DNA from 3 places in the Streptomyces sp. NPDC005803 genome. Region 3 is predicted to be linked to each of the others. Evidence: riboswitches for the same ligand, from Rfam matches in the RefSeq annotation. Region 3 holds a riboswitch; each other region holds the start of a gene.

The links. Region 3 has a riboswitch for cyclic di-AMP ahead of ABZ454_RS28025 (transglycosylase SLT domain-containing protein). Riboswitches for the same ligand answer to the same signal wherever they lie in the genome.
Positions count from the first base shown of each region.
Region 1: linked by a shared signal. The riboswitch ahead of ABZ454_RS15455 (M23 family metallopeptidase) and the one ahead of ABZ454_RS28025 (transglycosylase SLT domain-containing protein) in region 3 are both predicted to bind cyclic di-AMP.
Region 2: linked by a shared signal. The riboswitch ahead of ABZ454_RS27720 (LysM peptidoglycan-binding domain-containing M23 family metallopeptidase) and the one ahead of ABZ454_RS28025 (transglycosylase SLT domain-containing protein) in region 3 are both predicted to bind cyclic di-AMP.

Region 1 covers NZ_JBEXXO010000009.1:174,538-184,112, forward strand. Annotated here, with positions in the region: gene ABZ454_RS15440 (GNAT family N-acetyltransferase) at 1-158, opposite strand, end outside; gene ABZ454_RS15445 (HPr family phosphocarrier protein) at 332-613, shown strand; gene ABZ454_RS15450 (GntR family transcriptional regulator) at 833-1,540, opposite strand; gene ABZ454_RS15455 (M23 family metallopeptidase) at 1,761-2,564, opposite strand; cyclic di-AMP (ydaO/yuaA leader) riboswitch at 2,578-2,745, opposite strand; gene ABZ454_RS15460 (pitrilysin family protein) at 2,957-4,339, opposite strand; gene ABZ454_RS15465 (pitrilysin family protein) at 4,366-5,736, opposite strand; gene ABZ454_RS15470 (DNA topoisomerase IV subunit A) at 5,984-8,434, shown strand; gene ABZ454_RS15475 (GTP-binding protein) at 8,460-9,551, opposite strand; gene ABZ454_RS15480 (citrate synthase) at 9,571-9,575, opposite strand, start outside.
Region 2 covers NZ_JBEXXO010000021.1:168,362-177,936, forward strand. Annotated here, with positions in the region: gene ABZ454_RS27695 (STM4014 family protein) at 1-925, shown strand, start outside; gene ABZ454_RS27700 (STM4013/SEN3800 family hydrolase) at 963-1,778, shown strand; gene ABZ454_RS27705 (STM4012 family radical SAM protein) at 1,775-3,139, shown strand; gene ABZ454_RS27710 (STM4011 family radical SAM protein) at 3,147-4,037, shown strand; gene ABZ454_RS27715 (SGNH/GDSL hydrolase family protein) at 4,052-4,897, opposite strand; gene ABZ454_RS27720 (LysM peptidoglycan-binding domain-containing M23 family metallopeptidase) at 5,132-6,070, opposite strand; cyclic di-AMP (ydaO/yuaA leader) riboswitch at 6,076-6,228, opposite strand; gene ABZ454_RS27725 (tyrosine-protein phosphatase) at 6,704-7,516, shown strand; gene ABZ454_RS27730 (DUF6126 family protein) at 7,538-7,714, opposite strand; gene ABZ454_RS27735 (XRE family transcriptional regulator) at 7,798-8,406, opposite strand; gene ABZ454_RS27740 (aspartate aminotransferase family protein) at 8,497-9,575, opposite strand, start outside.
Region 3 covers NZ_JBEXXO010000022.1:68,927-78,501, forward strand. Annotated here, with positions in the region: gene ABZ454_RS27990 ((2,3-dihydroxybenzoyl)adenylate synthase) at 1-405, opposite strand, end outside; gene ABZ454_RS27995 (isochorismate synthase) at 402-1,619, opposite strand; gene ABZ454_RS28000 (2,3-dihydro-2,3-dihydroxybenzoate dehydrogenase) at 1,681-2,478, opposite strand; gene ABZ454_RS28005 (iron-siderophore ABC transporter substrate-binding protein) at 2,475-3,467, opposite strand; gene ABZ454_RS28010 (iron ABC transporter permease) at 3,629-4,714, shown strand; gene ABZ454_RS28015 (iron ABC transporter permease) at 4,711-5,760, shown strand; gene ABZ454_RS28020 (ABC transporter ATP-binding protein) at 5,768-6,595, shown strand; cyclic di-AMP (ydaO/yuaA leader) riboswitch at 6,892-7,075, shown strand; gene ABZ454_RS28025 (transglycosylase SLT domain-containing protein) at 7,081-7,974, shown strand; gene ABZ454_RS28030 (dihydrodipicolinate reductase) at 8,208-9,287, shown strand; gene ABZ454_RS28035 (carboxymuconolactone decarboxylase family protein) at 9,284-9,575, shown strand, end outside.

The DNA of each region.
Region 1 (9,575 bases), on a different contig from region 3:
GACTCGTCGGAGACCTGCTCGTAGAAGCTGACCAGCCGCTCGGCGTCGTCCGTGGTGATGGGCCGGATGCGTGCGGTGCCGCCGTCGCGGAGCACCACGTCCGCCTCCCAGTGAGCGGGGTAGGTGTGATGCGGACTCTGCTCCGGAGAGGGGTGCATGGGCAAAGCCTACGGCTCGGTCAGCGGTCGCGTGAGGGCTGGGGCCGGGGCAGTCTGAGGGGGGCCGGACGACGGCGGGGCGCGGGTGGAGAGCGGTCCGCGGGTCGGCCGGAGCACCGCGCACTGCATGAGAGACTGGTCTAGACAACCATTGATTCGTGAAGGGCAGAACCATGGCTGAGCGCCGCGTCAACGTCGGTTGGGCCGAGGGCCTGCACGCCCGCCCCGCTTCCATCTTCGTCCGTGCCGCGACGGCTTCCGGCGTCCCCGTCACCATCGCCAAGGCCGACGGCAACCCGGTGAACGCGGCCTCCATGCTCGCGGTGCTCGGCCTGGGTGCGCAGGGCGGCGAGGAGATCGTGCTCGCGTCCGACGCGGACAACGCCGAAGCCGCTCTGGACCGTCTGGCCAAGCTGGTCACCGAGGGGCTCGAGGAGCTTCCGGAGACCGTCTGACCCTTCGGTCACGACCGCTGGAACGCACGCGCGAGAGCCGCGGCACCCTTGACCCGGGGCCGCGGCTCTTTCGTCTGCGCGCACACCTTTACGCACGTGCGCTCACTTCTCCGCATAAAGGGGCCCGGGCAGTCCGGCGACGCGCACGCTCCCCCAGCCAATTCGGGCAGCGGAAAGAAAGCCCCGCGGAATTCTTATTCTTTGTATACGGCGCAATTGTTAATGCCGGCCACTCGGGGTGTTTACGGCATGTTGCGAACTCCTCACCCGGCCGGTGCGGACAGCGGCGGCATCCGGCCGGCCGGGGCGGCGCAGCCGGTGCGCGGCGGTGGCCCGCTCGGCATGGTGGGCGGTCAGGGTTCTCGCCCTCTCCGCGTCGCCCCGCGCCACGGCGTCCACGATCGCCCCGTGCTCGGCCCAGGTGTCGCCCGGACGGGCCGGGTGCTCGACCTCGTACATCCACGCGGTCTTGTGCCGGAGTTGCGTGAGCAGCGCGATCAGGCCGGGACTGCCCGAGGCCTGCGCGAGCGTCTCGTGGAACCACCCGCCCAGGGAGCGCAGATCCTCGCCCTCCCCCCGGCGGGCGCGCTCCTGACCGAGCCTGACCAGGCCGCGCAACACCTTGAGGTGCGCGTCCGTACGGCGGTGGGCGGCACGGGCCGCGCCGAGCGGCTCCAGCAGCATCCGGACCTCCAGGAGGTCGGCCGCCTCCTGCTCGGTGGGCTCGGCGACACACGCTCCGGCGTGTCTGCGGGTGACCACGAACCCCTCGGACTCCAGGGTGCGCAGCGCTTCCCTCACCGGAACGCGGGAAACCCCGTATCGACGTGCGAGCACCTCCTCGGTGAGCCGGCTACCGCGTTCGAAGACGCCCGAGACGATGTCGTCACGGATTGCCGTGCATACCGAATGCGCCGGAATGCGCATGTCCGAACCTCCGCCTTAATCCCCGCAGCGCGCGGCCGATCGACGCCTGTCCTGCGACTCTATTGCAATGCGGTCGCATTTCCGACGGCGGGTGGAAATTCATGAATATCTTTTGGTCGCCGGCCGTTCGCGGACGGCCGGCAAAGACCGGTGCGGTACGCCGACACGGCGAAGGCCCCGGCGTGTCGCCGGGGCCTTCGCCGTGGGGTCTTCGGGGCGGTCAGACGGAGACGCCGTGGGCGCGCAGGTAGGCGACCGGGTCCATGTCGGAGCCGTACGAGGGCGTGGTGCGGGCCTCGAAGTGGAGGTGCGGGCCGGTCGAGTTGCCGGTGGAACCGGAGAGGCCGATCTGCTGGCCGCCGCCGACGCTCTGGCCGACGGACACGCCGATCGAGGAGAGGTGGCCGTACTGGGTGTACGTGCCGTCCGTCATCCGCAGCACGATGTTGTTGCCGTACGCCCCGCCCCAGCCGGCCTCGACGACCGTGCCGGCGCCGACGGCGACGACGGAACTGCCGGACGCGGCGTGGAAGTCGATGCCTGAGTGGCTGCCGGAGGACCAGAGCGAGCCGCTGGACTTGTAGCCGGTGCTCACGTACGAACCGGCGACCGGGAGCTGGAAGGAGCCGAGCCGGGCGCGCTCGGCCGAGCGGGCGGCGCGGGAGGCGCTCTCGCGGGCCTCCTTGGCGCGGGCGGCGGCCTTCGCCTTCGCCTCCGCCTCGGCCTTCTTCTTCGCTTCGGCCTTCTTCGCCGCTTCGGCCTTCTCCTCGGCGACGTCGGCCTGGTGCTGCTGCGCGTCGGCCTGTGCGTCGATCCGGTCGGCGAGGTCGTCCTCGATGGCGATGACCTGGGTGAGGCCGGTGTCGACGACGGAGGGGGTCTCGGTGTCCGCGGCGAGGGCCGGGGAGGCCAGCCCGCCGATGACGCCGGTGGTGGCCAGGGTCGCGATGCCGACGGCCCTCGCGCCGTTGCGCGTCAGACGGCCCGGGGCACGGTGCTTCCCGGTGGCACGGGTGAACGCCATGAAGTGGCTGGTCCTTTCCTTCCTTCTCGCCTACCGGGTTAGCTGACGGGTTCGGAGCAGGAAGGTCTCCTACGGATCCCCCGGCCTCGGACGAGGCACGGGCATCCGATTCACCCCAGGGACTGCGTGGGTCCCCGGCTCCCCAGGCTCGCGCCTGACGGGGACTCGGCGATGGCTGCCCGGTACGTCGCGGATGCGGCATACGAGTGACGGACAGCGGAGACGACGCTAAACGGGGGCACTTCCCCCCACCAAACGGACAGGGCGTTTTGTAGCGCATCCCACAGGGCAGACGGGCAACCTCTCCCGCAAAGCGGGCAAATGGAAAGACCCTGGCGGGGTTCACCCCGCCAGGGTCTTCCCCTTCGCCCCGGTATCAGGCGAAAGGACCGTCAGCCGGTGACGACCGACACCTCACCGATGCCCAGCGCCCTGACGGGCTCCGCGATCTGCGAGGCGTCGCCGACCAGGACCGTGACCAGCCGGTCTTCCGGGAAGGCGCTGACCACGGCCGCGGTCGCCTCGACCGTGCCGGTCTCCGCGAGGCGCGCGTACAACTGCGCCTGGTAGTCGTCCGGGAGGTGCTGCTCCACCTGGTCGGCGAGGGTGCCCGCGACGGAGGCCGCCGTCTCGAACTTCAGCGGGGCGACCCCCACGAGGTTCTGCACGGCCGTCTCCCGCTCGGCGTCCGTCAGCCCTTCGGCCGCCAGCGTGCGCAGGACCTTCCACAGGTCCTCCAGCGCCGGACCGGTGGACTCCGTGTCCACGGAGCCGCTGATGGCGAGCATCGCGGCGCCCGTCGCACCGGAGGCGGAGCCCGGGGCCGAGGAGCGCAGCACCTGGGCGAAGGCCCGCACGCCGTAGGTGTAGCCCTTCTCCTCGCGCAGCACCCGGTCGAGCCGGGAGGTGAGCGTGCCGCCGAGGCAGTAGGTGCCGAGCACCTGGGCCGGCCAGACGCTGTCGTGCCGGTCGGCGCCGATCCGGCCGATCAGCAGCTGCGTCTGCACCGCGCCGGGGCGGTCCACGATCACCACACGGCCCGCGTCGTCGGCGGTGATCGGGGGGACGGGCCGCGGCTGGGCGGTGTTGCCCGACCAGTCGCCGACGGTCTCGGCGAGCAGCGCGTCCAGGTCGATGCCCGTGAGGTCGCCGACCACCACCGCGGTCGCGGTGGACGGGCGGACGTGGGCGTCGTAGAAGGCGCGCACGGCCGCGGAGTCGATCCGGGCCACGGTCTCCTCGGTGCCCTGGCGCGGGCGCGACATGCGGGCCGTGGCCGGGAAGAGCTCCTTGGAGAGCTGCTTCGCGGCGCGCCGGGCCGGGTTGGCCTGCTCGTGCGGGATCTCGTCCAGCCGGTTGCCCACCAGCCGCTCGATCTCGCTGTCGGCGAAGGCCGGCGCCCGCAGCGCCTCGGCCACGAGCCCGAGGGCCTTGGCCAGCCGGGAGGCCGGAACCTCCAGGGAGACCCGGACGCCGGGGTGGTCGGCGTGGGCGTCCAGGGTGGCGCCGCACCGCTCCAGTTCGGCGGCGAACTCCTCGGCGCTCTGCTTGTCGGTGCCCTCGGACAGGGCACGCGACATGATCGTGGCGACCCCGTCCAGACCCTCGGGCTCGGCGTCCAGCGGGGCGTCGAGGAAGATCTCGACGGCGACGACCTGCTGGCCGGGGCGGTGGCAGCGCAGGACCGTGAGGCCGTTGGGCAGGGAGCCGCGCTCGGGCGCGGGGAAGGCCCAGGGCCTGGCCACACCCGGGGCGGGCTGCGGGTGGTACTCCATCGAAACTCCCGTCGCGGCAGCGTCGGTCACTTGTCCGCTCCTTCGTGCGCGTCGGTGTCGGTGGCGGCGTCCGCCTCTTCGGCGGCCTCGGCGGGCTCGACCGGCTCGTAGACCAGCACCGCCCGGTTGTCGGGCCGCAGCTGGGCCCTGGCGGCCGCCTTGACCTCCTCCGCGGTCACGTCGAGCACCCGGTGCACGGCGGTCAGCGCGAGCTGCGGGTCACCGAACAGCACGGCGAACCGGCACAGTTCGTCGGCGCGGCCCGCGACCGTACCGAGGCGGTCCAGCCACTCGCGCTCCAACTGTGCCTGCGCGCGCTCCATTTCCTCGGGGGTGGGGCCCTCCTCGGCGAACCGGGCCAGCTCCTCGTCGACCGCGGTCTCGATCTGCGCGACCTCGACCCCGCCGGACGTCTTGACGTCCAGCCAGCCGAGCGAGGGCGCGCCCGCGAGCCGCAGCAGCCCGAATCCGGCCGCGACGGCCGTCCGGTCGCGGCGGACCAGGCGGTTGTGCAGCCGGGACGACTCGCCGCCGCCCAGCACGGTCAGCGCGAGGTCCGCGGCGTCGCACTCACGCGTGCCGTCGTGCGGCAGCCGGTAGGCGGCCATCAGCGCACGCGCCGGTACCTCCTCACGGACCTCCTCGCGCAGCTGGCCGCCCATGATCTCGGGCAGCGCGCCGTCGCGCGGCGGCTGCTTGCCGTCGTGCGAGGGGATGGTGCCGAAGTACTTCTCGATCCAGGCGAGCGTCTGCTCGGGGTCGATGTCGCCGACGACGGAGAGCACCGCGTTGTTGGGCGCGTAGTACGTGCGGAAGAAGGTCCGCGCGTCTTCGAGTGTCGCGGCGTCCAGGTCGGCCATCGAGCCGATCGGGGTGTGGTGGTACGGGTGGCCCTCCGGGTAGGCGAGCGCCGTCAGCCTCTCGAACGCGGTGCCGTAGGGGACGTTGTCGTACCGCTGGCGGCGCTCGTTCTTGACGACGTCGCGCTGGTTCTCCATGGACTCCTCGTCGAGCGCGGCGAGCAGCGAGCCCATCCGGTCGGCCTCGAGCCACAGGGCCAGCTCCAGCTGGTGCGTCGGCATCGTCTCGAAGTAGTTGGTCCGCTCGAAGCTGGTGGTGCCGTTGAGGGACCCGCCGGCGCCCTGCACCAGTTCGAAGTGACCGTTCCCCTTGACCTGGCCGGAGCCCTGGAACATCAGGTGCTCGAAGAGGTGAGCCAGACCGGTGCGTCCCTTGACCTCGTGGCGCGAACCGACGTCGTACCAGAGGCACACCGCGGCGACCGGGGTCAGATGGTCCTCGGAGAGCACCACGCGCAGGCCGTTGGCCAGACGGTGCTCGGTCGCTGTCAAGCCGCCGGAGCCGGCCTGGGCTGTGGCCGTGTGACCCATGGGCATGTACGTCCCTTCGATCGCGATACTGGATGTGGTGCGAGACCTGCCACTGTAAGCAAGCGCACCGACACCTGGCGAAGTTCCCGTGCCGCGAAAGTTCGCGGGAAAGAGCGTCCTGACCGCTTCGGGACGGGTGGAGAACGCCCTTTGGGACGGGTCGAGGTCCGGGTTGTCAGTGGGGCGGTCCACAATGGTGCGCGTCAGAACCTGAGGTTGCCCGAACAGAATCCGTGAAGGAGTCGCAGCCGCGATGGCCCGCCGCAGCACCAAGACCCCGCCGCCGGTCGACTTCGAGGAGAACATCCTCGACATCGACGTCGTCGACGAAATGCAGGGCTCCTTCCTCGAGTACGCGTACTCGGTGATCTACTCACGGGCCCTGCCGGACGCCCGTGACGGCATGAAGCCGGTGCACCGCCGCATCGTGTACCAGATGAACGAGATGGGCCTGCGCCCGGACCGCGGCTTCGTGAAGTGCGCCCGCGTGGTCGGCGAGGTCATGGGCAAGTTGCACCCGCACGGTGACGCGTCGATCTACGACGCGCTGGTGCGGATGGCGCAGCCGTTCTCCATGCGGCTCCCCCTCGTGGACGGGCACGGTAACTTCGGCTCGCTCGGCAACGACGACCCGCCGGCCGCCATGCGGTACACCGAGTGCCGGATGGCCGACGCGACGTCGCTGATGACGGAGTCGATCGACGAGGACACCGTCGCCTTCCAGTCGAACTACGACGGCCAGGAGCAGGAGCCGGTCGTTCTCCCGGCCGCGTATCCGAACCTCCTGGTCAACGGGGCGACCGGGATCGCCGTCGGCATGGCCACGAACATGCCGCCGCACAACCTGGGCGAGGTGATCGCCGCCGCCCGGCACCTGATCAAGCATCCGGGCGCGGACCTGGAGACCCTGATGCGGTTCGTCCCGGGCCCCGACCTGCCGACCGGCGGCCGGATCGTGGGCCTCGGCGGCATCAAGGATGCCTACGCGGCCGGGCGCGGTTCGTTCAAGATCCGCTCCACCGTCGCTGTCGAGAACGTCACGGCGCGCCGCAAGGGCCTGGTCGTCACGGAACTGCCCTTCACCGTCGGCCCGGAGAAGGTGATCGGCAAGATCAAGGACCTGGTCTCGGCGAAGAAGCTCCAGGGCATCGCCGACGTCAAGGACCTCACCGACCGTTCGCACGGACTGCGTCTGGTCATCGAGATCAAGAACGGCTTCGTCCCCGAGGCCGTGCTGGAGCAGCTCTACAAGCTGACGCCGATGGAGGAGTCCTTCGGCATCAACAACGTGGCGCTGGTCGACGGACAGCCGCTCACGCTGGGCCTCAAGGAGCTCCTGGAGGTCTACCTCGACCACCGCTTCGACGTGGTGCGCCGGCGCAGCGAGTTCCGCCGGACCAAGCGCCGCAACCGGCTTCACCTGGTCGAAGGCCTCCTCGTCGCCCTGGTCGACATCGACGAGGTCATCCGGCTGATCCGGTCGAGCGACAATTCGGCCCAGGCGAAGGAGCGGCTCATGGAGCGCTTCTCGCTGAGCGAGATCCAGACGCAGTACATCCTGGACACCCCGCTGCGCCGGCTGACCCGGTTCGACCGGATCGAGCTGGAGAGCGAGCGCGACCGCCTCGACGCCGAGATCGCCGAGCTGACCGCGATCCTCGAATCGGACACCGAACTGCGCAAGCTCGTCTCCACGGAACTGGCGGTGGTCGCGAAGAAGTTCGGCACCGACCGGCGCACGGTGCTGCTGGAGTCGGCCGGTTCGCAGGTCGCCTCGGTGCCGCTGGAGGTGGCGGACGACCCGTGCCGGGTCCTGCTGTCCTCGACCGGTCTGCTGGCGCGTACGGCCAACGACGACCCGATCGTCTTCGCCGAGGACGCCAAGCGGGCCAAGCATGACGTGATCGTGTCGGCGGTGCCCGCCACGGCGCGCGGCGACATCGGCGTGGTGACGTCCACCGGGCGGCTGTTGCGGCTCGCGGTGATCGACCTGCCCCAGCTGCCGGACACCCATGCGGCGCCCAACCTGTCGGGCGGGGCGATGGTCGGAGAGTTCCTCACGCTGGAGGCGGACGAGGAGGTCGTCTGCCTCACCACGCTCGACGAGTCCTCGCCGGGGCTGGCGATCGGCACCCTGCAGGGAGTCGTGAAGCGCGTGGTGCCCGATTACCCGGCCAACAAGGACGAGCTGGAGGTCATCACCCTCAAGGCCGGTGACCGGATCGTCGGCGCTGCGGAGCTGCGCACCGGTGAGGAGGACCTGGTCTTCATCACCTCGGACGCGCAGCTGCTGCGCTACCCGGCCGCCCAGGTGCGCCCGCAGGGGCGTCCGGCCGGCGGTATGGCGGGCGTCAAGCTCGCGGACGGGGCGGAGGTGCTCTCGTTCGCCGCGGTGGACCCTGCGGTGGACGCCATGGTGTTCACGGTCGCGGGTTCGCACGGCACGCTGGACGATTCGGTGCTGACGTGCAAGCTCACGCCGTTCGACCAGTACCCGCGCAAGGGCAGGGCCACCGGCGGGGTGCGCTGTCAGCGGTTCCTGAAGGGCGAGGACGTGCTGGTGTTCGCCTGGGCCGGTGCGACGCCGGCCAGGGCGGCGCAGAAGAACGGCACCCCGGCCTCGCTGCCCGAGCCCGATCCGCGACGCGACGGTTCGGGCACACCGCTGGAGAGCCCGGTCGCGGTGATCGCCGGCCCCGTGTAGGCCGCAGGCCCGGCGCCGGCGCGCCCTATGCGTCGTCGCCGGGCTCCCGCACGTACCGCAGGACGCCCCACATGGACCGCTCGTGTGCGGCGTCCTGCGCCGTTTTCGGCCCCGGGGCGCGGCAGGCTTCCAGCTCCTTGCCGAGGGCCTCGGCGTCGATGCCGGAACCGATCAGCACGAGCTGGGTCAGGCGCGGCTCGCCGCGTGTCCAGGGCCTGGGGGCGAACCGCAGGAACCTGCCGACGGCGTGCACCGCGTACGCGTGTTCCGGGTCGCCCGCACCGAAGTCGACAAAGCCCTTGATCCGGTAGAGGCCACGGGGCCGGGAGTCGAGGAACTCCATCAGCCGACGGGGGTCCATCGGCACCTCGGAGGTGAAGTCGACGCTCTCGTAGACGGTGTGCAGATGGGCCCCGTGCTCCTCGCCGGCCTCCTGCGCGCGCTCCTCCAGGTACAGGTCCTCGAAAGTGAGCTGACGCGCCTTCTCCTCGGCGTCGGGCCGCAACGCCGGATCGAAGAGCAGCTCCGGGTCGACGCGTCCGTACGTGGCGGTGACGACCGCCGCCCCGCTGCCGGTCGCCGCGACGGCCTCCCGGATGCGTGCCTGCTCCTCCTCACCGGCCCGGTCCGTCTTGTTCAGCACGACGAGGTCGGCGACGGCGAGATGCCGGTCGATCTCCGGGTGACGCTCCCGGGTGGCCGCGAACTCGGCGGCGTCGACCACCTCGACCAGTCCCCCGTACACGATGTGCGGGTTGTCGCTGGCCAGGAGCATCCGTACGAGTTCCTGGGGTTCCGCGAGCCCGCTCGCCTCGATGACGATCACGTCGAGGCGGGCGGAGGGCCGGGTCAGGGTCTCCAAGTACGTGTCCAGTTCGCTCGCGTCGACCGCGCAGCAGAGGCAGCCGCCGCCCAGCGAGACGGTCGAGCCGACCTGCCCGGAGACGGTCATGGCGTCGATCTCGATGGCCCCGAAGTCGTTGACGATCACCCCGATGCGGTTTCCCGCGCGGTGCCGCAGGAGGTGGTTGAGCAGCGTCGTCTTGCCCGATCCGAGGAAGCCCGCGAGGACGATGACGGGGATCTGCCGGCTGCGGGGCGGGGGCGACGCGTTCAACGGGGGCCTTCCTGCGGTGTCAGA
Region 2 (9,575 bases), on a different contig from region 3:
GCTGCGCGGGGTCGACGAACCGACGCGGGTGGAGGGCTCGGCCCTCTGGTACGCGCGGTTCACCTCCGCCGTACGGGACGTGGCCCGGGCGGCGACGACCGCGGGGGCGCACCTGCTGGACGGCCCCGGCGACATCGCGGTGCTGTTCGACAAGCGTGTGTGCCACGGCGTCCTGGACGCCGCGGGCGTCCCCGTGCCCGCGTCGCCGACGTCGGGACCGGGCGCGCGTCCTGTGCGCGGCTGGGCCGAGGTACGGGCGCTGATGGCGGACCACCGCATGCCGCGGGTGTTCGTCAAGCCCGCGCACGGGTCCTCCGCCTCGGGGGTGATGGCCGTGGAGACGGCCGGTCCCGGCCGGGTCCGGGCGGCCACCTCGGTCGAGCGGGACCCGGCGGGCCGCCTGTACAACTCCCTCCGGGTCCGCCGCCTCACCACGGAGCGGGAGGTGGCGGCGATCGTCGACGCGCTCGCGCCCGACGGGCTGCACATCGAGCGCTGGCTGCCGAAGGCCTCGCAGCGGGGCCGGGTCGCGGATCTGCGGGTGGTGGTGGTCGACGGCCGCGCGACCCATGCGGTCGTGCGCACCAGCCGCTCCCCCATGACCAATCTGCACCTCGGGGGTGCGCGCGGCGATCTCGACGAGGTGCGGGCCGTGGTCGAGGCGGCGGGCGGCAGCTGGCGCGAGGCGCTGGCCGTGTGCGAGAGGGCTGCCGCCGCCTTCCCCGACACGTTGTGCGTGGGAGTCGACCTGCTGCCCGCCACCGGCTGGCGGCGCTTCGCCGTGGGAGAGGTCAACGCCTTCGGCGATCTGCTGCCGGGACTCACCGGGCTGCCCGGCAGCGGAGCAGAGGGCCTGGACACCTACGCGGCGCAGGTCGCCGCCGTACTGAACCGAGCAAGGAACCACCGTGTCAGCGCATCCTGAGTCATCCTCCGACGTCATGGACGCCGTCGGCCCCGACATGAGCGAGGTCGTGGGCAGCCACGATCTGCTGCTCGTCACCCTGGACACCCTGCGGTACGACGTCGCGGCGGAGCTGGCCGCCGCCGGGCGCATCCCGAATCTGGCCCGGCATCTGCCGGACGGCCGCTGGGAGAAGCGGCATGCCCCGGGGAGCTTCACCTATGCGTCGCACCAGGCGATCTTCGCCGGGTTCCTGCCCACGCCGGCCGCCCCCGGGCCGCACCCCCGGCTGTTCGCCGCACGGTTCGCCGGCAGTGAGACCACGGCGGAACGCACGTTCGTCTTCGACGAACCCGACCTGGTCTCGGCGCTCGCCGGGGCCGGATACCGCACGGTGTGCATCGGCGGGGTCGGGTTCTTCAACCAGCGGGCGCCGCTCGGCTCGGTGCTGCCCGGACTGTTCCAGGAGGCGCACTGGGAGCCGGAGTTCGGCGTGGCCTCACCCACCTCGTTCGAGGCGCAGGTGGCCCGCGCCGAGCAGGTCGTCGCGGGACTTCCGGCCGGTCAGCGGCTGTTCCTGTTCGTCAACGTGTCGGCGCTGCACCAGCCGAACTGGTTCCACCGGCCCGGCGCGACCCGCGACGCGGGCGACAGCCGCGCCACCCACGCGGCCGCACTGGAGTACGTGGACGCCCACATCGGCCGTCTCTTCGCCGCCGCGAGCAGCCGCCGCCGCGCCTTCGCCGTCGTCTGCTCCGACCATGGCACGGCGTACGGCGACGACGGCTACACCGGGCACCGGCTCGGTCACGAGTGCGTCTGGACCGTTCCGTACGCACACTTCTTCCTGGAACCGGGGGCCACGGCACGATGACCGGTCTGCACACCACTCGCCCGTACCAGAGCTACGTCTACGCCTATCCGCACAAGACGGCCTACGGCCGGCTCGCCGGGCAGCCCGGCGGACGGCCCGCGCTGAGCGACCTGTGGGCGGGCGAGAACAAGGACGCGCTCTCGCTCTACCTCCACATACCCTTCTGCGAGGTCCGCTGCGGTTTCTGCAATCTCTTCACCCGGGTCGGCGCGCCCGACGAGCTCACCACCCGCTATCTCGACGCCCTGGACCGGCAGGCGACCGCCGTACGGGACGCGCTGGGGGACGGGGAACCGGTGCGCTTCGCCGCCGCCGCGTTCGGCGGCGGGACGCCCACCTTCCTGAACGCCGGCGAGCTGGAGCGGCTGTGCGACATCGCGGAGAAGCGCATGGGCGCCGATCTGCGGTCCGTGCCGCTGTCCGTCGAGACCTCGCCGTCGACCGCGACGGCCGACCGGCTGGCGGTCCTCGCCGACCGGGGGGCGACCAGGATCAGCATCGGTGTGCAGAGCTTCGTGGAGGCCGAGGCCCGCGCGGCGGTCCGCCCGCAGCGCCGCGCCGACGTCGAAGCGGCCCTGGGCCTGATCAGGGAGAGCCGCGTCCCGGTCCTCAACATCGACCTGATCTACGGCATCGACGGCCAGACCGAGCGGAGCTGGCGCACCTCGCTGGACGCGGCACTCGCGTGGCGGCCTGAGGAGTTGTACCTCTACCCGCTCTACGTCCGGCCGCTGACCGGCCTGGGCAGGCTCGGGGCCGCTGCCGAGGCCGCTGCGGACGCCGCCTGGGACGAGCAGCGGCTGCGGCTGTACCGGGCGGGCCGCGACCACCTCCTCACCCATGGCTACGAGCAGGTGTCGATGCGGATGTTCCGCCGCGCCGACGCCCCGCGGAGCGACGGCCCCGACGACTACGCCTGCCAGACCGACGGCATGATCGGCCTGGGCTGCGGCGCCCGCTCGTACACCTCGCGGCTGCACTACTCCTTCGACTACGCGGTGGAGATGCGCGAGGTGCGGGCGATCATCGACGGCTACACGGCCGCCGAGGACTTCTCGCATGCCGAGGTGGGCCGGTTCACCGACGGCGACGAGGCCCGCCGCCGTCATCTCCTGCAGTCCGTCCTGCAGGCCGGGGGACTGCGCGTGTCCGAGTACCGCGAGCGCTTCGGTACGGCCCCGGACGAGGACTTCCCCGAGGAGCTCGCCCGGTTCGAGGGCCGGGGCTGGCTCGACGGGGAGGCGGCGGCCGCCGGCCGGCTGCGCCTGTCGCCCGAGGGTCTCGCCCACTCGGACGCCGTGGGTCCCGACCTCTTCTCCCCCGCCGTACGGGCCGCGATGGCCGCGTACCAGCTGAAGTGAGCCCCGTATGGACCTGACGATCCTCTACCGCGGCCCGCTCGCCTCGTGCGACTACGACTGCCCGTACTGTCCGTTCGCCAAGCGGCGCGACAGCGGGGAGCAGCTGCGGGCCGACCGGGACGCGCTGGAGCGCTTCACCGCGTGGGCCGCGGAGCAGACCGACGACCGGATCTCGGTGCTGTTCACCCCGTGGGGCGAGGGGCTGGTCCGCTCCTGGTACCGCCGGGCGGTGGTCGAGCTGGCCCGGCTGCCGCACGTGCGCCGGGTGGCGATCCAGACGAACCTCAGCGGCCGTACGCGGTGGCTGGCGGAGGCGGGCGCCGAGTGCCGCGACAAGATCGCGCTCTGGTGCACGTACCACCCCGGCCAGACACCCTACGAGCGGTTCCTCGGCCGGTGCGGGGAGCTGGTCTCGCTGGGCGTCCGCCACAGCGTGGGTGTGGTCGGGCTCGACGGTCATCTCGCCGAGGCACGGCGGCTGCGGGCGGCCCTTCCCGAGGAGGTCTACCTCTGGGTCAACGCCGCCGAGGGCCACACCTATACGGACGAGGAGGCGGACCGGTGGACCCTGATCGACCCGCTGTTCCCGTACAGCCGCCACCCGCACCGCTCGGCGGGTCTGCCCTGCCGGACGGGTGAGTCGGTGATCTCGGTGGACGGTGACGGCACGGTGCGCCGCTGCCACTTCGTCCGCGCCGAGCTCGGCAATCTCTACGACGGCAGCTACCGCGCGGCCCTGGGCCCCCGGGCCTGTCCGCTCGCGGTCTGCGACTGCCACATCGGGTACGTGCACCTGGAGACGCTGCCGCTGTACGACGTCTTCGCCGGCGGGGTACTGGAACGCGTACCGGCCCTGCCGCTGTCCCCGGTCGCCGTGGCCGGCGCTCCGGGCGGCTGAGGACAGCGGGCTGCTCAGAGCGGCAGCAGGTCGGGCCGCTTGGCCTCCACGTGGTCCCCCGAGGACTCGCCGCGCAGCCGCCGTCCGATCCACGGGACCAGGTACTCGCGTGCCCAGTGGATGTCGTCGCGCCGTACTTCGAGCGTGCCGCGCTGTACCTGCGGCGGCCACTCCTGATCCGGGTCGGCGGGCACGTCGAGGCCGAGGACCTGGGCGGCGCGCAGCGCGACCCGGGTGTGTCCCTCGGGCGACAGGTGCAGCCGGTCGTTGTCCCACGCCCGCCTGTCCTGGACCGAGCGCAGGGACCAGAGGTCGAGGACCGGGCAGTCGTAGCGGTCGGCGATGGACCGGACATGGGCGGTATAGGTGGCGATCTTGCCGCGCAGATGGCGCAGCACGGGAACGTTGCGGGTGTCGAAGCCGGTGGTGACCATGACGGTGCCGACCGACCGGGTCAGGTCGGCGACCGCGCGCTCGAAGCGCTCGGCCACGTCGTCGGGGTCGGTGCCCGGCCGGATGATGTCGTTGCCGCCGGCGCAGAAGGTCACCAGATCCGGGGCGAGTTCCTTGGCGCGCGGCACCTGTTCCTCGACTATCTGGTCGAGGAGGCGTCCTCGTACGGCGAGATTGGCGTATCTGAAGTTCTCGTGCGCGGATCCTGCGCCGCCCGTCGTCGCCTCGGGGTCCGGGAGCTGGTCCGCGAGGAGTACCGCGAACCGGTCCGCCCAGCCGACGAAGGTTCCGCCCGGGCCGGGATCACCGACTCCCTCGGTGAAGCTGTCGCCGATCGCCGCGTACGACCCGATGACGCCCCGTCGGTTGATGACGCCCTGCTGGATGTTGTTCGAATCGTCTGCCACAAGGGCATATCCTGCACCGCCGAATGTGACCTACGCGACCGTAATACGGGGTTGACGGGTGGTGAGATAGACCACCCGGTCAGTTTTTGGTAAAGGGGGAATAAGAATGTCCGGCACCAGGGGACGCCCCCTGGTGCCGGACACATACGGCGGAGGGGCGGCGCGCCGCCGCGCACCGCCCCTCCGTGTATCGCTCAGCTCCCGGTCACCGGACCGGGACCGGTGTCACCTGGATCAGACGTAGATCCCGTGCGACGCCAGGTAGGCGATCGGGTCGATGTCCGAGCCGTACGCCGGGCCCGTGCGGACCTCGAAGTGGAGGTGCGGGCCGGTGGCGTTGCCGGTGGCGCCGGACAGGCCGACCTGCTGGCCCGCGGTCACGGTCTGGCCGGCCGAGACGGAGAGCGAGGACATGTGGCCGTACTGCGAGTAGTGGCCGTCGGCGTGCTTGATGACGACCTCGTTGCCGTAGGCGCCACCCCAGCCGGCGGTGACGACGGTGCCGGAGGTGATCGCCTTCACGCTCGTGCCGGTCGCGACGGGGAAGTCGATGCCGGTGTGGCTGCCGCTGGACCAGTTGGAGCCGGAGGCGCGGTAGGCGGTGGTGTGGTTGCCCGGGACCGGGTGGACGTAACCGGAGTCGTTGCTCTGGGCCGCCGGGGCCGAGGTCTCCTCGGACGCCGTGGCGTCGGAGGACGAGGAGGACGAGTCGGCGGCCGTGGAGGCCTTCGTCTCGGTCTTCTGGGCCGGGGCCTTCGACGGGGCCTTCGTCGAGGTGGAGGTGGTCGAGGCGTGGCCCCAGGCCTTGCCGCCGAGGGTCAGCTTCATACCCGGGAAGATCAGGCTCGGGTCGTCGCCGACGACCTTGCGGTTGTCCTGGTACAGCTTGTGCCAGCCGCCCTTGAGCTTGTGCTCGGCAGCGATCTTCGACAGGTAGTCGCCGGAGACGACGGTGTACGTCTCGGTACCGGCCTGCGTCTTCGCGACCTGCTTGGCCGGGGTGGCGTGCGTGGCGGCCGACTGCGAGGCGGCGGGGGCGGCCTGCTCCGCGGCGTTGGCGCCGGTGGCACCGAGCAGCGGAAGCGCGATCACGGCGCCGCCGGCGCTCGCGGCGACGACGCCGCGGGCGATGGTGCCGGCCTTGGGACGACGGTGCTTACCCGAGATGGGCATGAAGGTTTTCCTCTCCGGCGCCTGCGAGGTGAGCTGTCGGGTTCGGACTGGAGATGTCCGGTCGCGGCGGACGCGACTTCACCCCGAGCCGGCCGGATTCCCGGTCGGCGGCTTACCTGGTTCCCCCGCTCCTGCCACGCGGTGAGTGGGTGCGAATTCCGGGCGGCGGCAGGATTAGGCGGTCCGTCCGGATTGCAGCGAACGTAAGCGAGCCGGGACGGCGGAAACAAGCCACGAGTTCTCCGCGGGATTCCGCACCGGAAAGCCGGCGCGGAATTCCGGTCACACTCCGTGGATTACGGATCTTGGCTTTCCGCGCGGTGCTTGGAATACCCATCGGGCGCACCGCCACACACCGTCACGGATATGATCCCGCTCACGAGAAGGTGATCATCTCCCCTGCGATCAGGGCATGTTCGGATAAAAGGAGCTATTCGGACATGTCATGCCCGCCGCCCCTTCCGCATCGGCTCACCCACCGGACCGGCCCCCTCCCCGCCGGGCCCGCACACCCTTCGCGGGGCCCGAAGTGCGGGCGTGACCAAGATGATTGCCCGAGGAATCGATGTCGTATCGTCACGAGAGTGGTCCCGCGGGCGACACGCGCCGGCGGCAGAGCCTCCAGGAGTGACCGTGACGCAGCAGCTGCCGCAGACCCCGTCGACGGAACCCGAACTGGCGGGTGTCCGCAATTTCCGTGACGTGGGCGGGCTGCCCACCTCGGACGGCCGCCGGGTGCGGTACGGACGGCTCTACCGCAGTGGTCACCTGGCGCACGCCACGGCCGAGGACACCGCGTTCCTCGCCGGTCTCGGCCTCCACACGGTCTTCGACTTCCGCAACGTGGCCGACCACAAGCTGGACGGCCTGGACGTGGAGCTGCCGGGCGTGCGCAATGTGAGCATCCCGCTGAGCGACCCGGCGGACGGCGCGGAGTTCTGGCGGATGGTGCGCGACGGCGACATGGACGAACTGCGGTCGATCCTGGCCGACGGCAAGGGCTCCCGCCGCATGATCGCCTCCTACCGCCGGACCATCCTGGACCGCACGGCCGAGCACAGCCGGGTTCTGCACGCCCTGGCCGAGGACAGCGTGCCCGCCCTGATGCACTGCGCCGCCGGCAAGGACCGCGCGGGGCTCTCGATCGCGGTGTCCCTGCTCGCCGTCGGCGTCGAGCGCGAGGCCATCGAGGCCGACTACCTCAAGTCGAACGACGCGCACCGCCGCTACAGGATCCGCCGCAGCGACACCTCCCCCGCCGGAATGTCGCCCGAGGTGATGGAGCTGCTCAATCCGCTCTTCGGCGCCCACCCCGACTACCTGGCCGCCGCCTTCGCCACCATCGACGAGACCTGGGGCAGCACCGACCGCTACCTCGCCGAGGGTCTGAAGATCACCCCGGAGACGCGGGAGCGACTGCGCGAGCGCCTGCTCGACGAGATCTGAGCGGCCGGCCGGCGCCCCCGGCTACTGGTTGTGCATCCCCACGGCGAACAGCAGGTAGAGGAAACCCGCGACGACGTGCCCGGCCACCAGGTAGGCGAAGAGCCTGATGACGAGCCCGCGGGGCATCTTCTTCTCCTGCGGGTCGTAGTTCTTGGGCCGGGCGGGGCTGAGCGGGTCGTAGTTCTCGGAATCGGACATGACAGGTCCTTTCAGGCGGGCCGGTGGGCGGGCCGGTGGCCGGGTGGGCGGGCCGGCGACACGCAGCCGGCCCGGGCGGCGCCTCAGCGACGGTGGATCCCACTGCCGAGACACAGCTCGGCGGCGGGGCTCTGCAGCAGGGTGTGGACGAAGAGCAGCTCGGCGCCGTCCCGGTCCGGGGCCGCGATCCGGTGCGGGGTGAGCGAGTCGAAGTGCGCGCTGTCCCCGGGGGCGAGGTCGTGGACCGTGTCCCCGAGGGTCACCCTGAGATGTCCGGCCAGGACGTACAGCCACTCCTCGCCGGGATGGACGCGGACCAGGTCGCCCTGGGCGCCGTGCGGGACACGCACCCGCAGGGCCTGCATCGCCCGGCCGGAGCCGCCGGCCTGCTGGTACATCCAGCCGTCGGCCTCGGCGCCCTCGAACCTGCGGCCGCGGACGATCGCGTCCCGTTCCGGGGGTATCTCACCGAGCAGCTCGGAGACCGTCGTACCGTAGATCCTGGCGAGCCCGAGCAGCATCGGCAGCGAGGGCTGGCGCCGGCCCGTCTCGAGCCGGGACAGGTGGGCGGGCGACAGCCCGGCCCGCAGGGCGGCGGTCTCCAGGGTGAGACCACGGCTGCGGCGCAGATCGCGCAGGCGTGGCGCGACCCCGGGCAGCTCGTCGGCCACCCCTCCTTCTGGAGGTTTCATACCTCCATTGGGCCAGGACCTTTCCTGGGAGGCAAATTTCTTGCCTCCCAGGCAAAAGCCTCGGCGAGCCCGGTGCGCGGCTCCCTCCGCTCAGCGGTTGGCGACGGCCTGCTTCACCAGGGTCCGCCCGAAGTCCCACATCAGTCCGCCGCCGCTGTGCGCGTCGTCCATCACGGCCGTGAACGCGCTCACGAAACGGTCCACGTCCGCCTCGTCGATCACCAGGGGCGGGATCAGCTTGATCACTTCGAGGTGGTCACCGGAGACCTGGGTCAGGATCCGGTGCTTCTGGAGCAGCGGAACGACCACCATCTGCGCGAAGAGCCCCTTGCGGGCCGCCTGCAGCATGGTCCAGCGGCTGCGCAGTTTCAGCGAGCTCGGCCGGCCGAACTCGATGCCGATCATCAGCCCTCGCCCGCGCACCTCGTGGAGCAGTTCGTACCCGTCGACCAGCACGGCCAGCCGTTCGCGCAGCAGGTCACCGGTGCGGCGCGCGTTCGCCACCGTCTCCTCATCCTCCATCACGGCGAGAACCGCGAGCCCGGCCGCCATCGCCTGGGCGTTGGAGCCGAAGCTCGCGGAGTGGACCAGCACCCGGTCCATCGAGGAGTAGACGCGCTTGAAGATCCAGTCCTTGCCGAGGGTCGCCCCGACGGGCACGTAGCCGCCGGAGAGCGCCTTGGCGACGCAGACCAGATCGGGTTCCACGCCTTCCTCGTGCTGGTACGCGTAGAAGTCACCGGTCCTGCCCAGGCCGGTCTGCACCTCGTCCGCGATGAGCAGTGCCTTGTGCTTGTGCAGCAGCTCCTGGGCTGCTCGCAGGAAGCCGGGCGGCGAGGCGTGCACGCCCTTGCCCTGGATCGGTTCGACGACGAGCCCCGCTACGTCGCCGCGCTTCAGCTCGCGCCGCAGGGCGTCGAGGTCACCGAGCGCGATGGCGGTGTCGGGCAGCAGCGGGGCGAAGCCGTCCCGGAAGCCGTCCTCGCCGTTGACCGAGAGCGAGCCGGTGGTCAGCCCGTGGAAGGCGTGCGTGCAGTACAGAATCCTCGGCTTCCCGGTGGCGTACCTGGCGAACTTGAGGGCCGTCTCCACCGCCTCCGTGCCGCTGTTGCCGAAGAAGACCCGGTCCAGGTGCGGGCTGTGCGTGAGCAGCTTCTCGGCCAGCAGGC
Region 3 (9,575 bases):
GATGACGTAGGCGACGGCCTCGGTGAACGCGCAGAAGTAGCCGATCTCCGTCTCCCGGTGGGCGGGCAGGGCGAAGACGGGCAGGGCGCCGATCCGGAAGAGGGCGAAGACGACCTCGACGAACTCGGCGACGTTCGGCAGCTGGACGACGACCCGGTCGCCCTTGGCGATGCCCCGCGCGGCGAACCCCGCCGCCAGCCGGGCCGCGCGCTCGTCCAGCTCGCCGTACGTCCAGGCGCGGCGCCCGTCCACGGGGTCGACGACCGCCACCCGGTCGGGGTGGGCGGCTGCCCGCTCCTGGAGCACGCCGGTGAACGTCTCGCCCCTCCAGTACCCGGCCGCGCGGTAGCGCTCGGCGAAGCCGGCGGGCCAGGTGGGCGCGTCCTCCTGCGGGGTGGCGCTCACAGCGCGGCCCCCACGGCGCTGAGGAAGGTGCGGAACTTAGCGCCGGTCTCCGCGGTCTCCGCCTCGGGCGAGGAGGCGGCCACCACACCGGCCCCGGCGAACAGCCGCAGCGAGCGGCCCTCAGCCTCGGCGCAGCGGATCGTCACCACCCACTCTCCGTCGCCTCGGACGTCCTGCCAGCCGACCATGCCGGTGTACGCGCCGCGGTCGAAGGGTTCCGATTCCGCGATCACGGCGCGGGCCGTGTCCGTCGGGGTGCCGCACACCGCGGGCGTGGGGTGCAGCGCCGAGGCGAGGTCGAGGGAGGAGGTGCCGGGGTCCGCGAGGGTGCCGGTGACGGTCGTCGACAGGTGCCACATGGCCGCGGTCCGTACGAGCGTGGGTCGTTCGGGGACGTCGAGGCGCACGCAGAAGGGCGCGAGGGCCTCCCGCACGGCGGCGACGACCACGGCGTGTTCGTGCAGGTCCTTGGGGGACTCCAGCAGCGTGGCCGCGCGCCGCACGTCCTCGGCCAGGTCGTCGCTGCGCGGCGCGGAGCCGGCCAGCGGATTGGCCGTGAGGGTGTTCCCGGCGCGGGCGACCAGGAGTTCGGGGCTGGCGCCGACGAGGGTGCGCCCCGGCCCGCTGGGGACGGCGAAGGTGTAACCCTTCGGGTCGTGCTGCGCGAGCCTGCGCAGCATGGCGGGCAGATCGAGGTCGTGCGAGGAGGTCAGTTCCAGGGTGCGGGCGAGGACGACCTTGTCGAACTCCCCGGCACGCATCCGCCGCACCGCCGCGGCCACCGAGGCGGCGTAGTCGGCGGCGGCCGGGACCTCGCGGGTCTGCCAGGTACCGGGCTCGGCGGACGGCCCGGGAAGCGCGATGAGCGGGTCCTCGCACAGGGCCGGAGCCCGGCGGACCGAAAGCGGGACGGCCAGCGAGGGCGGGGCGTCCGGGCTGAAGGGCAGGGCGCCCACGACGACCGGCGCCGCGTCCCCGGCGCGCCGCCGGGCATCGAGCACCTCGCGCACCCGGACGGCCAACGGCCGTTCGTCGTGCGGTACTTCGGCGGCGGTGCCGGAGGCGAGCAGGGTCTGCCGGGACGAGGCGAGGAAACGGTCGGTGCCGGGCCGGTAGGCGTCGAGCAGTGCGGTGGCCTCGCCGGGGGAGGGGAGAGGGGAGGTCCGGGGGGCGGCCCGGTGCGGGGCGGTGGGTTCGCGCAGTGAGGCGGGCATGTCTTCTTGTCTCCAGTGGGGGAGGGCTGCGATCCGCTGTCGAAGGTCTCGGGCGGGCGGGTCAGGCCCGCAGCGTGGCGCCGCCGTCGACATAGAGGTCGTGGAGGGTGATGTGGCGGGCGCGGTCGGACACGAGGAAGGCGACGGCGTCGGCGATGTCGGCCGGGTCGGCGATCCGGCCGAGCGGAATGCCCGTGCGGTAGCTCGCCGGGTCCCCGTCGATGACCCGCTGGGCGGCGGCCTGTTCGTCCTGTGCGTCTCCGGCCGGCCACATGCCGCGCTGCATGTCGGTCAGGGTCGAGCCCGGGGACACGGTGTTGCAGCGGATGCCCAGGGGCGCAAGTTCGAGTCCGAGGCACTTGGTGAACATGACGGCCGCGGCCTTCGACGCCGCGTACGCGGCCATGTTCGTGCGGGGGATGCCCGCGGCATTGGACGCGACGGTGACGATGCTGCCCGTCCGGCGCCCGGCCATCCGGCGTGATACGGACCGCGAGACGTGGAACACCCCGTCGGTGTTGACGGCGAAGGTGGCCGCCCACTCCTCGTCCGTCAGCTCGGCGACCGCCGAACACCTCAGCACGCCTGCGACGTTGACCGCGATGTCCAGGGGGCCGAGCGTGTCCTCGGCCTCCGCTACGAGCGCCTCGACGGCTGCGGCGTCGGTGACGTCGAGTGTGCGGGCCGTGACCCGCTCGCCGTACTTCCCGGCGAGCGCGGTGACGCCGTCGGGGGTGATGTCGGTGGCCAGGACGTGGGCGCCGCGTCCGACGAGGGCGTGCACGACCGCCTCGCCGATCCCGCGGCCCGCCCCCGTCACGAGGGCGAGCCGGCCGGTGAGTTCCGGTGCGGGATTCACTTGACCATGGCCTTGCGGATGTCGTCGAGCACCGAGACGGCCGCCTGTGCGCCGCCCAGGCTCGTCCACTTGGTGCCGTCGATCACGGTCGACCGGCCGTTGCTCACGGCCTTGAGCTGCTTGTAGGCCGGCTTCTTCGACAGTTCGCCCACGAGGTCCTGGTCCGATCCGGTCGAGGTGAGGGTGCCGATGAAGAGCCAGTCCCCGTCGATCTCCTTGAGGTTCTCGTCGCTGATCGGCGTGGAGTGGCCCTCGCCCTTCTGGTTCTGGATACCGGGGCGGGTGAAGCCGAGGTCCCCCAGGACGTCGCTGATGAACACGCCCTGCTGCATGACCGCCGAGCCCTTGGCCGAGTAGCGGGTGACGGACACGCTTTTGCCCGCCTCCGCGCCGAGGTCCTTCTTCAGGGCGGCGGTCCGGGTGGCGTAGTCGGCGAGGAACGCCTCGGCCTGGTTGTCCCGGCCGAGCGTCTTGCCGGTCAGCGAGAGCGCCTTCTTCCAGTCCTTGCTGCCGTCGATCGTGACGACCGTGGGCGCGACCTTGCGCAGCTGCTGGAGGACCTGTTCGTCGGCGAGCTGGCCGGCGAGGATCACGTCCGGCTCGGCCTGGACGACCTTTTCCATGTCCGGGCCGGTGACGGCTCCCACGACGGGGATGCCCTTCGCCTGGTCGGCGAGGTAGCCGGGGGCGCCCTTCTGGCCGCGGCCGGCGGTCAGGCCCACCGGCTTCACGCCCAGCGCCAGAGCCGCGTCCAGGTCCATCTCGCTGAGGACCACCACGCGCTCGGGCGTGGCGGGAACCTTCACCGACGCGCCGGTCGCGTCCGTCACCTGAGTCGTCTTCGGGGCCTCGGCGGCGTCCGGGCCGGATCCGTCCGACGCCTCGGAGGATCCGCAGGCGGTCATCGCCAGGGCACAGAAGCCGATCAGCGAGGCAGCCACCGAAGGGCGGACGAAGCCGCGTGAAGAGAAGGTCGAATGCGGGGCCATGGCCGGGAATCTCCGTTGCGTTCGAGTGATGAGGTCGGTCCGGGCGGGTGTTCCGCCGCACCGAAAGCGGGCAGGACGGGGCAATTGACGCCGCCTCAGGGCGCGGGGGAGCCCTGGGGGCCACCACCGTTCGCCCGGCTAACTTAGGTTAGGCTAACCATATGTCGATCGTGCAAGGGGGACGGCCCCCCACCGGAGCCCGCCCCACCGAAACCCCGCCACGGGAGGGACGCGCGACTGTGTGGCCGGCGGCCGCCGTACTCGTGCTCCTGCTGCCGGCCCTCGTCCTGCTGTCCCTGCTCATCGGCACCGGATCCAGTTCGGCGGGCGGTGCCTGGGACTACCTCGTCGGCGACCCGGCCGCCCGCGCGGACGCGCAACTGCGCCTGGCCGTCGTGGACGTACGCCTGCCGCGCACGCTCGCCGCGGTCCTGGTCGGGGCGTGCCTGGGTACCGCCGGCTGCCTCCTGCAGGCCGCCACCCGCAACCCCCTCGCCGAGACGGGCCTGCTCGGCGTCAATGCGGGAGCCGCCTTCGCCGTGGTGCTGGGACTCACCTTCTTCGGCGCGGACTCCCCGGCCTCGTTGCTGGTGTGGGCCCTGGCCGGAGGGATGCTCGCGAGCGCTGCCGTCCTCCTGTTCGCCGCCTCCGGACGCGGCGGCGGATCCCCACTGCGGCTCGTCCTGGCCGGATCGGCGCTCGGCGCCACCTTCCACGGCCTCACCTCGTACGTCCTGCTGGGTACGCAGTCGACCTTCGACACCTACCGCTACTGGACGATCGGCTCGCTCGCCGGCATCGAGACCTCCGACCTGCTGCCCCTCCTGCCCCTGATCGCGGTGGGCCTGCTCACCGCGCTCGGCTGCGCCCGCCCGCTCGCGGCGCTCGGGCTCGGGGACGACGGCGCCCGCTCCCTGGGCCACCATCCCGGCCGGATCCGGCTCGTCGTCGCCGGGGCCGTCTCGCTGCTCGCCGGATGCGCCGTCGCCGTGGCCGGACCCATCGCCTTCCTCGGGCTGTTCGCGCCCTATGCGGCCCGGGCCCTGGCCGGAGCGCGGATGACCGCCGGGATCGTCCTCTCCGCCCTGATCGCGGCCGACATCATGATCGTCGCGGACATCCTCGCGCGGGTCGTCATCCGGCCCTGGGAGACCCCGGTCAGCGTGCTGCTCGCCTTCGTCGGCGGCCCCCTGCTCGTGTGGATCGCCCGCTCGTCCCGGCTGTCCACCGCGGGAGTCCCGGCATGACGGACGTGACCCCGCCCGACAGCGTCGTGCTCCGCACCGGAACACTGTCATGGCTCCTCCCGAGGCGCAGCGCGCTCACCGCCGCACTCCTCCTTCCGCTGCTGGCGCTCCTCATCACCGTGGCGGTGATGGCGAGTTCGACCGGAATGAGCCTGTCGCAGACGCTCTCGGGGCTGCTGGGAACAGGTGACGCCGGCACCGTCATGATCGTGCGTGACTTCCGGCTGCCCCGCATAGTCGTCGGCCTCCTGGTCGGCGCGGCGCTCGGCATCGCGGGCTGTCTCACCCAGACCCTGGCCGGCAACCGGCTCGCCACGCCCGACCTGGTCGGCGTCAACGAGGGCGCCACCGCTGCCGTGGTCGCCACCGCCGCGGGGTCAGCCACCGGCATGGTCGGCAACTGGTGGCTCGGGCCGCTCGGCGCGGTGGCCGCCGCGGTCCTGGTCGTCCTGTGCGCCGGAGGAGCGGGCACCGCCGGCTACCGGCTGCTGGTGGCCGGGATCGGCGTCTCCACCTTCCTCGGCGCGGTGAGCGACCTGATCATGTCGCGCGAGAACGACAACACGGCGGGCGGCGTGTTCCTCTGGGCCGTCGGCAGCCTCAACGGGCGCGACTGGGACGCCGGCCTGCCGCTTGCGGTGGCCCTGCTGTTCCTCGTCCCGCTCTCGCTGGCGGCCGGGCACCGCCTCCAACTACTGCGTTTCGGCGACGAAGTGGCGAGCTCGCTCGGAGTCGACCTGCGGCGGGTACGCGCCGTCGCGCTCGTGCTCGCGGTGCTGCTGGCCGGCACGGCGGTCGGGGCCGGCGGGCCCATCGCCTTCGTGGCACTGGCGGCGCCGGTCCTCGCCCAGCGGCTGACCGGCCCCACCCGCGTGCCGGTCACCGGCTCGGCGCTGACCGGAGCCGCGCTGATCGCCGCGGCCGATGCGATCGGACGCGTCGCCGCTCCGGTCGAACTGCCCGTCGGGGTCGTCACCAGCGTCCTCGGCGGCCCCTTCCTCCTCTGGGTACTGCTGCGGCCCGACCGGGCCGCCGGAAAGGCGTGAGCCGCACATGACCGAGCATCCGACCCGTCCGCAGGCGGGCCTCGACGTCCGCGGCCTGTGCGCCGGGTACCCGGGCCGCCCCGTCGTCGAGAACGTCGACCTCACCGTCCCCGCGGGACAGGTCGTCGCGATCGTCGGCCCCAACGGCTGCGGGAAGTCGACCCTGCTACGGACCGTCGCCCGCCTCCACCGGCCCGACTCCGGCACGGTCCTGGTCGGCGGGACGAACCTCTGGGAGACCGGCCGGCGCCGCGCCGCCCACCACGTCGCCCTGCTGCCGCAGGCGCCGCGCGCCCCCGAGGCGGTCACCGTGGCGGGTCTGGTGCGCTACGGGCGCAGCCCGCACCAGGGGCTGCTGCGCCAGTGGTCGCGCGAGGACGAGCGGGCGGTACGCGACGCGCTCGACGCCACCGGCACCACCGCACTGGCCGGCGAGCGCGTCGACCGGCTTTCGGGCGGCCAGCGCCAGCGCTGCTGGCTCGCGATGGTCCTCGCCCAGGAGACCCCGGTCGTCCTGCTCGACGAACCGACCAGCGCCCTCGACCTCGGTCATGCCGTCGAGGTCCTGGAACTGGTCCGCGAGGTCGCGGCCACCGGCCGCACCGTCCTCATGGTCCAGCACGACCTCGCCGCCGCGGCCCGCTACGCCGACCTGCTCGTCGCCATGAAGGGCGGCCGCGTCATCGCCCGGGGCGCTCCCCGCGAGACGGTCGACCAGGCCCTGGTGAGGGAGCTCTACGCGCTCGACGCGGACATACTCACCGCCCCCGGCGACGGCTCACCGGTCGTGGTGCCGCGCAGCCGGACCGCGGTGGCCGCGCAGCCCACCCCGTAATGTCTCTATTCACCCATTATTCCGATCAGTCACCTATGCCCTATAAGGCCCCCTTTATATAGGGCATAGGTGGCGAATATCCATTAAAACAGCCTTCTCGGGCGCAGTGGTCAGCGTCACGTTTCCGTCCGCCGACGCGGAAGCGGAAGCTTCGGTTCCCTGTCGCCCCAAGAAAGTTGACCCTCTCCCGTGTGGCCGGTGTCACGCCTTTCCTTTTATTGATCTTGCAAATCAATTGTGATCACGAATTCCCGGCTTGTTTCGCCCGGCCTTTCTCGCTTACGGTCACGGTCAATCCGGATGGAACGCCGAATCCTGCCGCCGTCCGGTAACCCGACCACTTATGTGCGGCAGGAGCGGGGGACCCAGGTTTGCCGCCGGTCCGGAAATCCGGAGCGGCTAGGGGTGAAGTCGCCATGTGCGGCCGGACATCTCCAGTCCGAACCCGACAGCTCACCTCGCAGGCGGCGGAGAGGAAAAGCGCCATGTCCATCAAGGGCCAGCACCGTCGTTCCAAGTCCACCCTGACCCGCGGTTTCATCGCCGTGAGCGCGGGCGGAGCCGTTCTCGCGCTCCCCCTGATCGCTGCCGGATCGGCGTCCGCCGCGCCGGCGCAGTCGGTCGTCGCCGGAAAGACCTCGGTCTCGACTTCCGTTGCCGGCAAGGAAACCGCCGTCCGCAAGGCCGAGTCCACCACCTATTCCGTGGTCTCCGGTGATTCGCTTTCCAAGATCGCCCGCGGGCATTCCCTCAGTGGCGGCTGGGAGCGGCTGTACAAGGACAACCGGAGTGCGGTCGGCAGCAACCCCGACCTGATTCACCCGGGCCTGAAGCTGACCATCGGCGCCAAGTCCACGGCCGCTGCCACGAAGAGCGCCTTCAAGGCGGAGAACACCTCGGGCAGCGCCTCGCAGCCGTCGGCCGACCGCTCCGAGAGCGCCGACCGCGCCGACCGTTCCGAGCGGACGGTCACGCCCGTCGTCGAGGAGACCGCCGCCGCGACGCCCGTCGCGGTGGAGACCGCCGCGACCACCCCCGCGCAGAGCGCGACGGCGTACACCGACGACCTCGACGGCTGGATCAAGGAGTCCCTCGCCGTCATGGCCGAGAACGGCATCCCCGGCAGCTACGACGGCATCTACCGCAACGTCATCCGTGAGTCCTCGGGCAACCCGCAGGTCGTCAACAACTGGGACTCGAACGCCGTCGCCGGCACCCCGTCCAAGGGCCTCCTGCAGGTCATCCAGCCCACGTTCGACGCGTTCCACGTGCCCGGCACCTCGCTGGACATCCTGGACCCCGTCGCCAACATCACCGCCGCGTGCAACTACGCCGCTGCCACGTACGGCTCGATCGACAACGTCTTCGGGGCCTACTGATCCACCGCGGTTCGGTCCCCGGGCCGAGTCGTGACAGGGGTGGAAGGGAGCTGAACCGCTCCCTTCCACCCCTTTTGCCGTGCCGCGCGACCCCTGTGCCGCGGGGCCGGTCATCCACCCGACCCGGCAGGCGGGCGCCGGTACCCCGCGGCGCGTGATCACCCCCGGGCCCCTCCCAACCCGGTGCGCGATGCCCCTAGGAACCTTTCATCCCGCGCGCTACCCTCCGCCGCATGATTTCCACGGTGGTCTGGGGTACCGGCAATGTCGGCCGCGCGGCCATCCGCGCGGTCGACGCCCATCCGGCGCTGCGACTCGCCCACGTACTCGTCCACGATCCCGGCAAGGTGGGCCGCGACGCGGGCGCCCTCGCCGGGCTGGACCGTGATCTCGGCGTCGCCGCGACCGACGACATCGACGCGGTGCTGGCCGCCGCTCCCCGCGCCGTCGTGTACGCGGCCTCCGGCGACATCCGCCCCGACGAGGCGCTGAGCGACGTCATCAGGGCGGTGGCCGGCGGCGCCGCCGTCGTCACCCCCGCCCTCTACGCGCTCTACGACCGGCGCGGCGCCCCGCCCGAGCTGCGGGAACCGGTGCTCGCCGCCGTCGCCGGCGGTGGCGGCTCGCTCTTCGTCTCCGGCGTCGACCCCGGCTGGGGCAACGACGTGCTGCCCCTGCTCGTCAGCGGCCTCGCCACCACGGTCGACGTGATCCGCTGTCAGGAGATCTTCGACTACTCCACGTACGACCAGCCCGACTCGGTCCGCCACCTGATCGGCATGGGGCACCCCATGGAGTACGAGCCGCTCATGCTCGCCGCCTCCGTCCCGACCATGGTGTGGGGCGGGCAGATACGGCTGATGGCCCGGGCGCTGGGCGTGGAGCTCGACGACATCCGCGAAACCATGGCCCGGCGGCCGCTCGAGACGACCGTCACTACCAGGACGATGGGCGAGTTCGAGGCCGGCACCCAGGGCGCGGTCCGCTTCGAGGTGCAGGGCATCGTCGAAGGCGAGCCCCGCATCGTCATCGAGCACATCACCCGCATCCACCCGTCGTGCGCCCCGGACTGGCCCTCCCCGCCCGACGGGGCCGGCGCCCACCGGGTGATCGTCGAGGGGCGCCCCCGCATCGAGGTCACGGTCGAGGCCACCGACGAGGACGAGAACCGTTCGGCGGGCGGCAACGCCACCGCCGTCGGCCGGCTGGTGAACGCCATCGACTGGCTCGTGGAGGCGGAACCCGGACTCTACGACGCGCTCGACGTCCCCCTGCGTCCCGCGGCCGGCCGACTCGGAAGGAAGCAGCCATGATCATCGACGTCCCCGAAGGGCAGGAGCCGATCGGCTACGTGTGGGGCGACATGGTCCCCGGCATCGGCATGGCCGCCGCGAACTTCTCGCTGTCCGTGTACGAACACACGACGCTCGGGCTCCGGGAGTTCGAGGCCGCCAGGCTGCGCATCGCGCAGATCAACGGCTGTCTCTTCTGCCTGGACTGGCGCACCGAACGCGACGGCCTGAAGGTCGAGGAGGAGTTCGCCGGCGCGGTGAGCGACTGGCGCACCACCGGGGCCTTCGACGACCGGACCCGGCTGGCGG